2 regions of the Romboutsia sp. 1001285H_161024_C4 genome follow, and region 1 is predicted to be linked to the other one. Evidence: riboswitches for the same ligand, from Rfam matches in the RefSeq annotation. Region 1 holds a riboswitch; the other holds the start of a gene.
The links. Region 1 has a riboswitch for glycine ahead of I1959_RS15390 (GrdX family protein). Riboswitches for the same ligand answer to the same signal wherever they lie in the genome.
Positions count from the first base shown of each region.

Region 2: another riboswitch for glycine. It lies ahead of I1959_RS02060 (alanine/glycine:cation symporter family protein); the one in region 1 lies ahead of I1959_RS15390 (GrdX family protein).

Region 1 covers NZ_JADNAJ010000001.1:216,416-223,582, forward strand. Annotated here, with positions in the region: gene I1959_RS01130 (ion channel) at 164-1,363, shown strand; gene yidA (sugar-phosphatase) at 1,524-2,336, opposite strand; gene I1959_RS01140 (M3 family oligoendopeptidase) at 2,474-4,168, shown strand; glycine riboswitch at 4,278-4,387, shown strand; gene I1959_RS15390 (GrdX family protein) at 4,584-4,850, shown strand; partial or broken gene I1959_RS01155 (NAD(P)/FAD-dependent oxidoreductase) at 4,937-5,607, shown strand; gene trxA (thioredoxin TrxA) at 5,627-5,944, shown strand; partial or broken gene I1959_RS01165 (glycine/sarcosine/betaine reductase component B subunit) at 6,063-6,717, shown strand; partial or broken gene I1959_RS15820 (glycine/sarcosine/betaine reductase complex component C subunit alpha) at 6,842-7,167, shown strand, end outside.
Region 2 covers NZ_JADNAJ010000001.1:406,258-413,424, reverse strand. Annotated here, with positions in the region: gene I1959_RS02085 (FxLYD domain-containing protein) at 1-18, opposite strand, end outside; gene I1959_RS02080 (serine/threonine-protein kinase) at 280-1,254, opposite strand; gene I1959_RS02075 (HdeD family acid-resistance protein) at 1,368-2,663, shown strand; gene I1959_RS02070 (XRE family transcriptional regulator) at 2,679-3,113, shown strand; gene tlp (small acid-soluble spore protein Tlp) at 3,192-3,419, opposite strand; glycine riboswitch at 3,724-3,811, shown strand; gene I1959_RS02060 (alanine/glycine:cation symporter family protein) at 4,037-5,407, shown strand; gene I1959_RS02055 (lipoate--protein ligase) at 5,506-6,489, opposite strand; gene lipA (lipoyl synthase) at 6,508-7,167, opposite strand, start outside.

The DNA.
Region 1 (7,167 bases):
TAATTTATATACTTTAATAAACAATATATAGTGAAACTTAGAATTCATTGATAAACACTCTTTATAAGATATATTAAAAAATAGTGATATATATTCTATAAATAAAGGGTTTTATAAAAAAATAAAGTAATTATGTTATATTAATTAAAACTAGGGTGATGAAATGAGAACTTATAATTTTGAGAAAGTAAGAGAAGATTCATACAACGAACTTGAAAAAATGAAGAAAGAAATGAAATATATAAATAAGTTAAATTTTAAAATAGAAAAAGAACAAATATATACAATAGAAACTCAAAATAAAGATTATAGTGATTTATATAATATATATGATGAAGAAAAGCTATATAATTTAAGAATACACAAAAAAAGTATTGGTAAATTTTCTAGTAAAGAAAGAAATGAAAAAAAGTTAAAAAATTTAAGAGTATTGTATTGTGAATTTGAAGAATGTAGGTTTGAAAATATAGAATTTATAAGTTGTATATTTATAGGAAATGTGTTTTTTAAATGTGATTTTGAAAATGTAATATTTAAAGATTGTAAATTCTATAATGAAAAAGATGATATAAATATATTTAAAGATGAATGTAAGTTTAGAGATGTTAGATTTACTAATAGTAATATAGAAAAAACAAAATTTGAAAGCATGAGTTTAAAAAATGTATATATAAAGGAAAGTAATCTAAATGGTTCTATATTTAATAAATGCATAATGAAAGAGGTTATAATTTGTGACAGTGATTTAAGTGCTATTAAAATATTACGTCCAAAGCATTTAGATATATCTTTTGAAGATTATTATTTAAGTAAATTTGACGAGCATACATTTATAGATAAAGTTGACTTAAAGAAAAAAGATAAGAATGAGTGTATAGATATATACAAGGTATATAAGGATATATCAACAAAATTTGAAGCTAATAGATTATTAAACATAGGTGGAGAATATTATTATATAGCTAAATTAATAGAGAAAGATGGTTTAAAAGGAATAGCTAAGTTAAAGTCCATAATATACTGGGCACTTTGTGGTTATGGAGAACGTCCAACATATGCGCTTATAACATCTTTAGAAATTGTATTGGTATTTGCTATATTATACATGATAACAGGTCTTAATATAGGTGGAGAATTTATAAATTATAAAGGTGCATTAATGGGAAATATAGATGTATCTTCTATAAATAAAGACTTCATTAATTCATTGTATTTTAGTATAGTAACTTTTACAACAGTTGGATATGGAGATATAACTCCAGTAGGATTTTTTAGTACTTTATTATCTGCAATAGAAATGCTTTTAGGTGTTACTATGGTTGGTATTTGGACAGCTACATTGTCTAGGAAGATAACAAAATAAAGAGAATTTAAACTCAAAGATATAACATTTAATAATAAAAAATAATGTAATACAAGAACTTAAACGCATATGAATATATAAAGAATGGATATAAGTTAGTTTACATAAAGCGACTTATATCCACAAAGAAAGAATTATATTACATGATTAATATTAATACTTATTTATTTAGTAAAAATTTATTGATAACATGTGCAACTCCATGTTCATTATTAGTTTTAGTTATATAGTTTGCAATATTCTTTATGCTATCGCGAGCATTACCCATTGCTACACCAAGGCCTGCATACTCTATCATATGCTTGTCATTTTCTTCATCACCTACAGCTATAGCTTTATCTATAGATAAATCTATATTTTTACATAAAGCTTTAAGCGCATTTCCTTTATTAGCTTTTTTATTTAAAAATTCTAGGAAAAATGGAGCAGATCTAACAACTGTGTATTTATCAAAAAATTCTTGAGGTACATTTTTTATTATTTCTTCTAATTTTTCAGGTTCGTCAACAATCATAACCTTACAAAATGTCATAGTTTCATCTATTTCTTCTTCTGGTTTATAAACTAAAGGTATTTTATTTAAATCAGATTCTAAAACAGTGTATTTACTAGGTTTTTTGTTAGGTGTTACAACATCAAGTGGTGTACTTATATGAAGATAAGTATTAAGTTTTTTAGAAAGTTCATATATAGATTTAAAATCATCATAATTCATTTCTATATTAGATATAACTTTTTTAGTTTTAACTTCTTGAACAACAGCTCCGTTAAAGCATATAACATAGTCCCCTTCATCAGTTAAATTAAGCTCTTCAAGTAGTGGAGTTACACCAGGTAGTGGTCTACCAGTAGATAAAACTACTTTATTCCCATTTTGTTTAGCTTCTTGGATAGAGTCAAAAACCTCCTTTGTTATTTTTTTTTCGGTATTTAATAAAGTGCCATCAATATCTAGTGCTATTAATTTATACATATAATCCTCCTATGATATTTACATAAAGATAGTTATAATTATATCAATATATGCAGAATTTATATAGAGAAAATTAAAAAAGAGTGTATGCTATAATATAAATATTAAAAATAAATATAAATAAAGGAGATATTTCAATGAAGTTTTCAGATTTTGAATATGAAAGACCAAATTATGAAAAAAGTAAAAATCAAATAATAGAAATAATAAATAATATAGAAAATTCAAAAACTTACAAAGAGCAAAGACAAAATATTGATAAACTAAATAGCATTAGAAATAATATAGAAACTATGAGTACATTATGTTCTATAAGACATAGTATAAATGTTGAAGATGAGTTTTATGAAAGGGAAAAAGTGTATTGGGACGAATATTCTCCATTATATGAAGAACTTAATTCACTTTTTTATAAATCAGTAGTAAACTCAAAATTTAAAGAAGATATTCAAAAAGATTTTGGAAGACAGTTTATAAATATAGCAAGCTTTAATTTAAAGTCTTTTAGTAGCGAAATAATAAAAGACCTTCAAGAGGAAAATAAGCTTTGTTCTAAATATACAAAACTATTAGCATCTGCTAAAATTCATTTTGAAGGAGAAGAAAGAAACCTATCTGGACTTTTAAAATTTATGTCAAGTGAAGATAGAGATATGAGGATAAAGGCATCTAAGGCATATTACAATTACTTTGAAGAAAAAGAAAATGAATTTGATGAAGTATTTGATAAATTAGTTCAAGTAAGAAATAATATGGCTATAAAACTTGGTTTTGACAACTTTGTAGAATTAGGATATATAAGAATGATGAGAACTGATTACAACAAAGACATGGTAAAAAACTTTAGAAAACAAGTTTTAGATTATATTGTACCTGTAGCAAATAGTCTTTACGAAAGACAATCTAAAAGGATAGGTGTAGATAGACTTACATATGTAGATGAAAACCTTGAGTTTTTAAGTGGGAATGCAACACCTAAGGGAAGTGACGAATACATAATAGAAAATGGAAGAAAAATGTATTCTGAGCTATCAAATGAAACTAAAGAATTCTTTAATTTCATGCTAGAAAATGAACTTATGGACTTAGTAACTAAAAAAGGTAAAGCAGCAGGTGGATACTGTACATATATACCAGATTATAAATCTCCATTTATATTCTCGAACTTTAATCAAACATTAGATGATATAGATGTATTAACTCATGAAGCAGGTCATGCTTTTCAGCTTTATATGTCAACTTGGATTGATATGCCAGAAATAAACTTCCCAACTTATGAAAGTTGTGAAATACATTCTATGAGTATGGAATTTATAACTTGGCCTTGGATGAAATTATTCTTTAAAGAAGATACAGAGAAATATAAATTTACTCATCTATCATCAGCTATTAAGTTTATACCATATGGAATAGTAGTAGATGAATTCCAGCACTATATATATGAACAGCCTAATATGACTAAAGAAGAAAGAAAAAATATTTGGAGAGAACTAGAGAAAAAATATTTACCACATAGAATATTTGAAGATAATGATTTTTTAGAAAAAGGAACTTGGTGGTTTAAGCAAGGACATATATTTAAAAATCCATTTTATTATATAGATTATACATTAGCTCAGATATGTGCATTACAGTTTTGGAAAAAAATGAGGGTGGACAGAATCAATGGATGGGAAAATTATTTAGACATATGTAGAGTTGGAGGAACAAAGTCGTTCTTAGAAATAGTAAAGATAGGTGATTTAAAATCTCCATTTGAAGATGGATGTGTAGAAAGTATTATAGATGTTATTAAAAATTATTTAGATAGTATAGATGATAAAGCTTTATAATATATATACTGTAGAAATATGTAGCAATATTTACAGAAAAATATATTGAAATTTAAATAGAAAGTTTCTTTTCTTAACTTAGAAAGTATAAAAAAATTAAACATTCCGGTTGAAGGATATAGGAGATTACTTCTAAAAAGAAGTGACCGAAGGTACAAGTTTGATTAAATCCTAATTTAATCAAATGAAATTCTCAGGTAAAAATATTATATTCAGATGGAACTCTGAAGATTATATTAACAGAGAAAACAAATGGGATTTGTTTTCTCTGTTTTTTATTAAATAGACTTAAAAAGGAGAGGATTTTTATAATAATAATAACCAATAATACTATTGTCAAAAACAAAATAAAGCATAAAAATGTAAAATATATAAAGACACATATCTAGAAATTTTAAAAGAAAGTAGAAATCTAATTCACAAAGGTTACGAACTTTTATCACATCCGATGTATTCCAGTATAAAGCTAAATGAAACTCCATACAGAAGTATAATATTAAAAAAATCAAACAAGTTAGATACAAATTCAGTACTATTAATTGAAGAAGCAATATACATTTCTAATAAATTTCAAAATAATAAACAAACACCTAATTGGACAGATAATGTAATAGATGACTTTAGAGTCATAGACTTAGATATTTTAAGTAATACATTAGAAAGAATTCAATATATATTATAGAAATTAAAAATAATATTTGATTGTATCAAAATAATAAAATATTTATCTATAAAAATGTTAAAAAAATAACTATAAAGGAGGGATTTATAGGAGATATATATGATTTAATAATAATAGGATCAGGGCCTGCAGGGCTTTCGGCAGGACTTTATGGTGCAAGAGCAAAGTTAAAAACTCTTATACTTGAAAAAGGAAAAGCTGGAGGACAAATAGTAACAACTCATGATGTTGCTAACTATCCAGGTTCAGTAGAAAATGCTAGTAGACCTAAGTTAATAGCAAGAATGGTGGAACAATGCAAAAGTTTTGGGGCAGAAATGAAAAGCTAACTTGTGCCAAATCAATAGCAGAAAAAGCACAAAACAATCCTAATATAGAATTTGTACACAATACGACTGTGAAAGAATTATGCGGTGATGGAATATTAGAAAAAGTTGTATTTGAAAATATTCTAACAGGTGAATTAAGTGAATATGAAGCAGATGAAGAAGATGGAACAATGGGGGTATTTGTATTCATAGGACTCAAACCAGAAACAGAAATATTTAGAGATAAAATAGATACAGACCAAAATGACTATATAATAACAGATGAAGATATGAAGACTAATATAGAAGGGATATTTGCAGCAGGAGATTGCAGAGTTAAAGCTTTAAGACAGGTAGTAACAGCTACTAATGATGGAGCTATAGCTACAATAAGTGTTGAAAAATATATAGAAAGTAAAGAATGGAATTTAGAAAAATCAACTATTTAATTATAAAGGAGGAATTTGAATGATAATTTTAGATAAAAACACCTTTGAAGAAGAAGTTTTAAAACATGAAGGTATAGTTGTTGTAGATTTTTGGAGTGAAGGGTGTGAACCGTGTAAAGCATTGCTTCCAGAGGTTGAAGAACTTGCTAATAAATATAAGGAAAATTTTAAATTCTGTAAACTAGATACAACAAAAGCTAGAAGATTGGCTATAAAAGAAAAAATATTAGGACTTCCAACAATAGCTATATACAAAGATGGTCAAAAAATAGATGAGGTTACAAAATATGATGCAACTAAGATTAATATAGAAGAAATGATAAAGAAATACCTTTAATATTTATATAAAATAGTTACTTACAACTAGTTTGATAAATATTAAAGGTTATATATTGAGTTAGTTGAGAAATATAAATTTTAGTTTTTTAAAACTTAAATAATTAGGGGGTGCAAGCATGCGTCTTGAGTTAGGTAAAATTTTTATAAGAGATATTCAGTTTGGGAAGTAACTAAAGTTAAAGATGCTACATTATACATCAATAAGGAAGAGATGCTTAAAGAAATTGGTGGGGACGAGCATATAAAGTCTATAGATCTAGAACTAGCTCATTCAGGTGAAAGTGTAAGAATAGTACCAGTAAAAGATGTTATAGAACCAAGAGTTAAAGTAGAAGGTAATGGAGGAATATTCCCAGGAATAATATCTAAGATTGAATTGTTGGAAGTGGAGAAACTCATGCAATTTATGGGTGTGCTGTTGTTACTACTGGTAAAATAGTAGGATTCTAAGAAGGTATTATCGATATGACAGGACCTGGGGCAAAATATTGCCCTTTCTCTAATCTTAACAATATAGTTGCTATAGCAGAACCAGTAGATGAATTAAAACAACATGACCATGAAAAAGCAATAAGAATGATAGGATTTAAAGTTGCAGCATATTTAGGGAAAACTGCTAGAAATTTAACTCCTGATGAAGTTAAGGTTTATGAAACTAAGCCACTTTTAGAATCAATAAAAGAGTATCCACACCTTCCAAAAGTAGCATATGTTTATATGCTTCAAACTCAAGGATTGCTTCATGATACGTATGTATATGGTGTTGATGCGCTGAGATAAATATAGGAATAAGTGAATAAAATAATGGAGTATCTAAAGAAGAAGTTAAAAAGGTAATAGCAGAGTCCCTAAGAAAATTAGCATTAGATATGATAGAAGAATAGGAAGTAATATTATGGCTAAAAAGATAATAGGGCAAACTCTTCTAGAGATAGCTGATGCAATAGAAAGTGGAGAATTTGGTAAAAAAATAAGAATAGGACTGACTACATTAGGAAGTGAACATGGAATAGATAATTTAGTAAATGGAGCTAATTTAGCTAAGTCTAGCTTATTTTATATAGTTTTAATAGGTAAAAAAGTAGATACTAACTTTGAAGTTGTAGAAGTAAGTTGTGAAAAAGAAATGCATAAAAAATGGAAGAGTTATTAGATAGCTGATATATAGATGCTTGTGTTACAATGCATTATAACTTTCCTATAGGGGTATCCACAGTAGGT
Region 2 (7,167 bases), 190 kb from region 1:
TAGTAAAACTTTTTTCATAAATAACCTCCATAATAACTATTTCATTATTTATTATAAAGTTTATTTATAGCCTATTGGTATGCTCATAGCATACAACTACCCTACAATATAAGTTAATGGTATACCTAGGCTCCAAAATATTATATTAGAATATAGTACATATCCAAGTATCTTTATATGTAATTTATTACTTTTTATAATTGGTAACTTGTTTTTTATATCTAGAAAATTAGTATATAATAAAAAATACATTAAAAGCATTATTACTACTATTAAGTTTTATATTAATTCACCAATGCTACTTACAACAAATAGTCCTATTATTAAAAATATATAAAATACTGTAGATAGTGTCATATTGATCCTATTTCCATTTCTAAACCCTGGTATATACTTAGATTTTAACCTAGTGTTTTTATTAATTTTTTTAGTTTTAATATTTATAGGTTTACTACTATCTTCATTTATAATTTTTTCTTTTAATTTATATCCTATTTTGTTTATATTTTTTTCTTTACTGGCTTGTGTTTTATAAATTAATTTTATTAAATCACTCTTTAGTGCTGATACATCTTGATACCTATCATCTGGAGATATCTTAGTACATTTCTTTATAACATTTTCCAATAACCCTTTATTTTCAACTTCTTTTATATGCTTTCCTGTAGTTAGCACATTCATCATAATACCCAATGAGTATATATCGCTTCTACAATCACTTTGTTCAAATCCAAATTGTTCAGGAGATGCATAACCTTTAGTTCCTAGTAAAATTGTATCCATATTTTCTCCATATTTATAATTTCTAGATATATCAAAATCAATAAGCTTTAATACATTATCATTACTTATCATTATATTAGATGGCTTAATATCTCTATGTATTATTGGTGGATTTAGATTATGTAATATATTTAATATGTCACATAAAGATATTATATAATTTATAACTTCTATTTCTTCTAAATGATCTGTTTCTTTTAATTTTTCATGAAGAGTTTTACCATTTACAAACTCCTCTATTACTACCAACTTATTGTCTATTTCAAATACTTCATATATTTTAGACATATTTTCACTTTTTATATTCTTTAAAGCATAGTATACATCTTTATTACATTCTTTTAATAATCTTTTTATATATAATTTGTTTTTTATATTATTATGAACAAGTATTACTTCACTTTTACTACTTTTATGTATTGTTTTTAATTCTTCATATAAAGACAACTCTAGTTCTGCTTCTAAATTCAAATTTAATCCCTCTTTATCTACATTTTTCAGTAAAAATTATATCATACATAAATACTATTTTGTTAAACTTCTAATTTAATGATAATATTATACTATCTATAAGGAGGTTTTATATGAACGTAAAAACTATATCCCCTTTTTCTATATTATCAAAATCTATAATTTTATTTATACTAGGACTTATTATGTTATTTAGCTCTGATTTTATAGGGCGTATAACAACTGATATGATACTAACTTTTTTATTAGTTATAGGTGCATTATCTATGCTAACTTATATTTTTAACAAAGAAAAGCGCCATATAAGTACACTAGTTGAAGGTATTCTTTGTATTTCTCTTGGGCTTTTTATTAAATATAATCCTGTTTTTTTAACGGTATCTATTATAAGAATAATAGGTCTGTATGCATTATTAAGTTTTGTAGGTAGAATTACTGCAGCTATTATTTTATACAAAAACAATGTAAAAGAATGTATAAGGGGCTTTATTTTTAGCTTAATATCATTAGGATTTGGTGTTGTTTTATTATTTTATCCACTAGATTATATATCTATAGTAGATAAAATATGCAGTATATATGTAATACTAATATCTCTTACACTTTTTTCTGATTTTTTAAGGGAGATTTTAGATATTAATACCTTTAAATCTAATTTAAAAAGGAGATTTAGGATTACACTACCAATAGTTTATGCAGCATTTATACCTCAACATCTATTAGACAAAATTAATAATTTTATCAAGGTAAATCCTAATAATAAAGTTTTAGTTGAAAGTAGTGACTATGATAATCTAATAGATAACTCTTTTTCAACAATAGATATATTTATTCATCTAGCTCCTGATTGTGCTAATGGATTTGGTCATGTTGATATATCTTTTGATGGAATAACTTATTCATATGGAACTTATGATAGTAGTTCTAATAGATTATTTACACTTGTTAGCGATGGTGTTTTATTAGAAGCTGATACTAAAAAATATATTAATTTTATAAATTCTAAATGCAATCGTTCTCTAATAGGGTTTACTTTAGCATTAAATAAAATTCAACATAATGCTATTAAAGATAAAATATCATCTATTAAAAACAATTGTATTCACTGGGAATGTAATTCAAAGAAAGATCCATTTAAGGAGTATACTGATGAAACAAATCTAATGTTTTTAGATACTAATTGTAAATTTTATAAATTCAAATCTGGGTATTTTAAAACATACTTTACTCTAACAGCAAATTGCGTAAGACTTGCAGATACTATCGTAGGTTCTATAGGTTTAGATTTAATAGCAATAAATGGTATAATAACACCTGGTACTTATTATAATTATTTAGATAATTTATTTAAAAGAAAAAATACTATAGTTGTAAAAAAACAACTTTATATGAAACAATCTTCTATATAAATTGGAGGTAATAGCTTGAATAATGAAACAATAGAGTTAATGAGCGTTTTAAAAAATATAAAAGATGAAAGCTGCTTAGATGAGTATCTAGTAGATATCTATGATAAATATAAAGGCTTAGAGTTCAAAACATTTTTTGAAGATATTTTAAAACATAAACAAATTACTAAAAGTGAACTTATAAAAAATGCTCGTATAGATAGAACTTATGGTTATCAAATTTTAAATGGAAGTAAAAAACCTAGTCGCGATAAAGTTATCAAACTTTGTATCGGAGCAAGTCTAGATATTAAAGAAACTAATAAAGCTTTAAGACTTGCAGATTGTGGTGAGCTATATTCTAAAAATTTAAGAGATGCTGTAATTATATTTGGTGTAAACAAAGGAATCGGTATTCTAAAATTAAATGAACTTTTATACGATAGAGGTTTGGCTTGTTTAGATGATTAATATTTTAAAAGGTAATAAGTTTATGTTAGTACATACTTATTACCTTTTTTATGTCTAACTATAAATTATATATTTTAATTATCTATACTCATTTTTATTTACATTAGCTTCTTCTTTTATTTCACTACGCATATTACTAAGAGATTCCTCTCTTCTTTTATTTTTTTCCTCTAATTTTCTTCTTTCTTCAGGATTATCTACTTTTTCAATCATTTCATTTGCTAATCTAATATTTTTTAGAGTATGATTTATATTACATTGTATTTTCTCAACATTGTCTCTTCTATCGTCTGGATTTGGTTTCATTTTATATCTCCTTTTAATTAATTTTCATTAGTTATATTGTTCAATAAACATATTTTTATTCTAGTTTGATTAAGTCAAAAAATATATATTGTAGAAATTATCCTAAGATTTTAAATATCTAGTTTATATAGCTAAAGTTTTTAATTTTATTTTTTTTGATTTGACATTTGATATTTTTTTTTGTACTATTATAGCAAATGCAATAACAAATCAATACCCGATTGAAGCTTTATAGAAGAGATGTCATTTTGACACACCGAAGGAGTCGCACTCTCAGGTACTTTTATAAGTAGGACTGTAAAGCTTAGGGAACTCTGGAGAGACCTATATAGGCGCCGAAGGGGCAAGGCAATTTTGCTCAATCTCTCAGGCAAAAGGACAGGGATTATGTACTATACTTACTTTTTGTATAGTTTTATAGTTGTAGTTTATCCAGAGCTAAGTCTTAAGACTTGGCTTTTTTTATTCAAGCAATTATTATTCTTATTATTTAGAAAATTAAAAATTTCTAAATATCTTATCTTCCTGTCAATTAATTCATTTTCCTTTATTGATTTATTAAGGCATAAAATTCACTTCGCTTAAAAAATAAGCGAATATATAAGGAGTGTATTTTTATGAATTTAATTGATGTTTTATCTCAAATTAACTCATTTATATGGGGACCACCTTTACTAATACTATTAGTTGGTACTGGTATATTATTTACTTTTAAACTTGGATTTTTACAAATAACTAAATTACCTACTGCTTTAAAATTAATATTTAAATCAGAAAATAATGGTAGTGGAGATATTTCAAGCTTTAGCGCTTTATGCACTGCTCTTGCTGCTACAGTTGGTACTGGAAATATAGTTGGTGTTGCTACTGCTCTAAAAATAGGAGGTCCTGGTGCATTATTTTGGATGTGGGTTGCAGCATTTTTTGGAATGGCTACTAAATATGCTGAAGGAGTACTTGCTATAAAGTATAGAACTAAAAATGAAAAAAACGAAATTTCTGGTGGTCCTATGTACTATATAGTAAATGGTATGGGATCTAAGTATAAACCTCTTGCTATTTTCTTTGCTATAAGTGGTATTTTAGTTGCTCTTTTAGGTATAGGTACATTTACTCAAGTTAATTCTATAACTGATTCTATTAATGGAAGTTTTGGAATTAATCCTAAAATAACTGGAATTATATTAACATTAATTGTAGCCTTAGTTATATTTGGAGGTATTAAAAATATTTCAAAAGTAGCATCTACAGTAGTTCCATTTATGTCTTTTGTATATATACTAATGTGCTTTTTAATTATTTTAGGCTCATTTAATAAAATACCATCTACATTTATCTTAATACTAAAAAGTGCTTTTACACCTACATCTTCTATAGGTGGATTTATGGGAGCTAGTGTATCTATGGCTATTAGAAATGGTATTGCTCGAGGTGTATTTTCTAATGAATCTGGACTTGGTAGTGCTCCAATTGCAGCAGCTGCTGCTAAAACTAATCATCTAGCTGAGCAAGGTCTTATATCTATGACTGGGACATTTATAGATAGTTTGATAATCTGTTCTCTTACTGGATTTTCTCTTATATTATCTGGTGTATGGAAAGGAGATTTAAATGGTGCTCTTATGACTCAAAGTGCATTTGAAAGTGTTCTTCCACATATTGGACCTTTATTTTTAACTATTAGTTTAAGTTTATTTGCTTTTACTACTATACTTGGTTGGTGTTATTATGGAGAAAGATGTTTTGAGTTTTTATTTGGTATTAAGTTTATAAGCGCTTACAGGGTTGTCTTTGTTTTAATGATACTTATTGGGTCATTTTTAAAACTTGAAATGGTTTGGATAATTGCGGATATTGTTAATGCTCTTATGGCTATACCTAACCTTATAGCTCTAATTTATCTTACTCCTGTAGTTATAGCTGAAACTAATACCTATATGAATTATTTAAAATTAAAAAAAGAAGATTCTTATGCTATTAATATATAAATAAATTACATTAATAACTTATATTTTATATATGTTATTTTAAATATAAAACCTGTATCAATATTATTGATACAGGTTTTTTATTATTATATCTAAAATTATATTATACATTCTATAAGTTCTTCTTTGTTCACTCTATAGAAATACTTATTTATATCAATATTTTCTAATATATCTAATATATCTTTTTTATTATATCTACATCCACATAGTAAACTTGATATATCCTCTATTTCGCCCTCTCCAAAAAAGTCTCCATTTATCTTGCATTCTTTTATTATGCCTTTATCTACATTAATCCTAAATTCTACCTTTCCTCCATCTAATCTTTTTCCTTTAGTGATTTCAAATTTAGGAGATTTACCGTAGTTCCATTCCCAAGTTTCAAATTTTTCTTTAGCTATTTCTTCTACTCTCTTTATATCTTCTTTTGTTAAATTATAAACTCCACTAGATTCTTTAAGTAAACTCTCTAGCATTATATCTTTAAACTTTAAACTATCCATATCTTCCTTTAAATAGTTTTTAAGATTTGCAACCCTATCTTTAACTGATTTTATTCCTTTAGATATTATCTTATCTTCAGCTATAGTTATACTTCTTACCATTTCCTCTATGTTAGTGTCAAATAGTATAGAACCATGGTGTAATTTACATCCATTTTTAACACATTGTGCATTTCCAGAGAATTTTTTGCCATCTACTAATAAATCATTTCTACTATTAAAGTATGCATCTATTCCTTGACTTTTTAATGCCTCAATAATTGGTGTTGTAAATGTTTTAAAGTCTATTCCATTTCCATTATAGTTTTTAGTTATAAAGCTAAATTGCCATCCATTCATATCCGTATATATGGTTCCGCCACCTGTTATACGTCTAACTACATTTATATTATTATTTTTTACATAATCTTCATTAATTTCTTCTATTGTATTTTGGAATTTTCCTATCATAAGTGTTGGATTTGTTCTCCAAAACATAAATATAACATCATCTTTTAAGTCTTTCTCATTTATAAGATAATACTCTAGTGCAAAATTAAAGTATGGATTAGTTGAATTATTTTCTACATATATCATGGTTTTATCCCCTTTTGTCTATTTAATAGCTTCTTGTGCATTATACGAACTTCTAACTAAAGGACTACTTGCTATATACTTAAATCCTTTCTCTACTCCAACCACTCTATATTCTTCAAATTTTTCTGGTGTTACGTATTCATAAACTTCTATGTGTTTGTTTGATGGTCTTAGATATTGACCTATTGTAAATATGTCGCATCCTACCTTAAGTACATCATCCATAACCTTAAATACTTCTTCATCACTTTCACTAAGGCCAACCATTATACCAGTTTTTGTTAATATGTGAGGTGCTACTTCCTTTACATATTTTAAAACATCTATACTTCTTTCATATATTGCTTCTGGACGAACTGTATCATATAATCTTTCTACAGTTTCGACATTATGATTTATTACATCAGGATTTGCTTTTATAACTATATCTAAATTTTCTTTGATACCTTTTAAATCTGGTATTAGCACTTCTACAGTAGTATCTGGATTTAAACTCTTCACAGCTTCTATAGTTTTTGCAAAGTGACTAGCTCCACAATCCTCTAAATCATCTCTTGTTACACTTGTTATAACTGCATGAGATAATCCTAGTTCTTTTACTGCTTTTGCTACATTTTCTGGTTCATTTATATCAAGATTTTGAGGTTTACCATTAGTTACATTACAAAACCTACAATT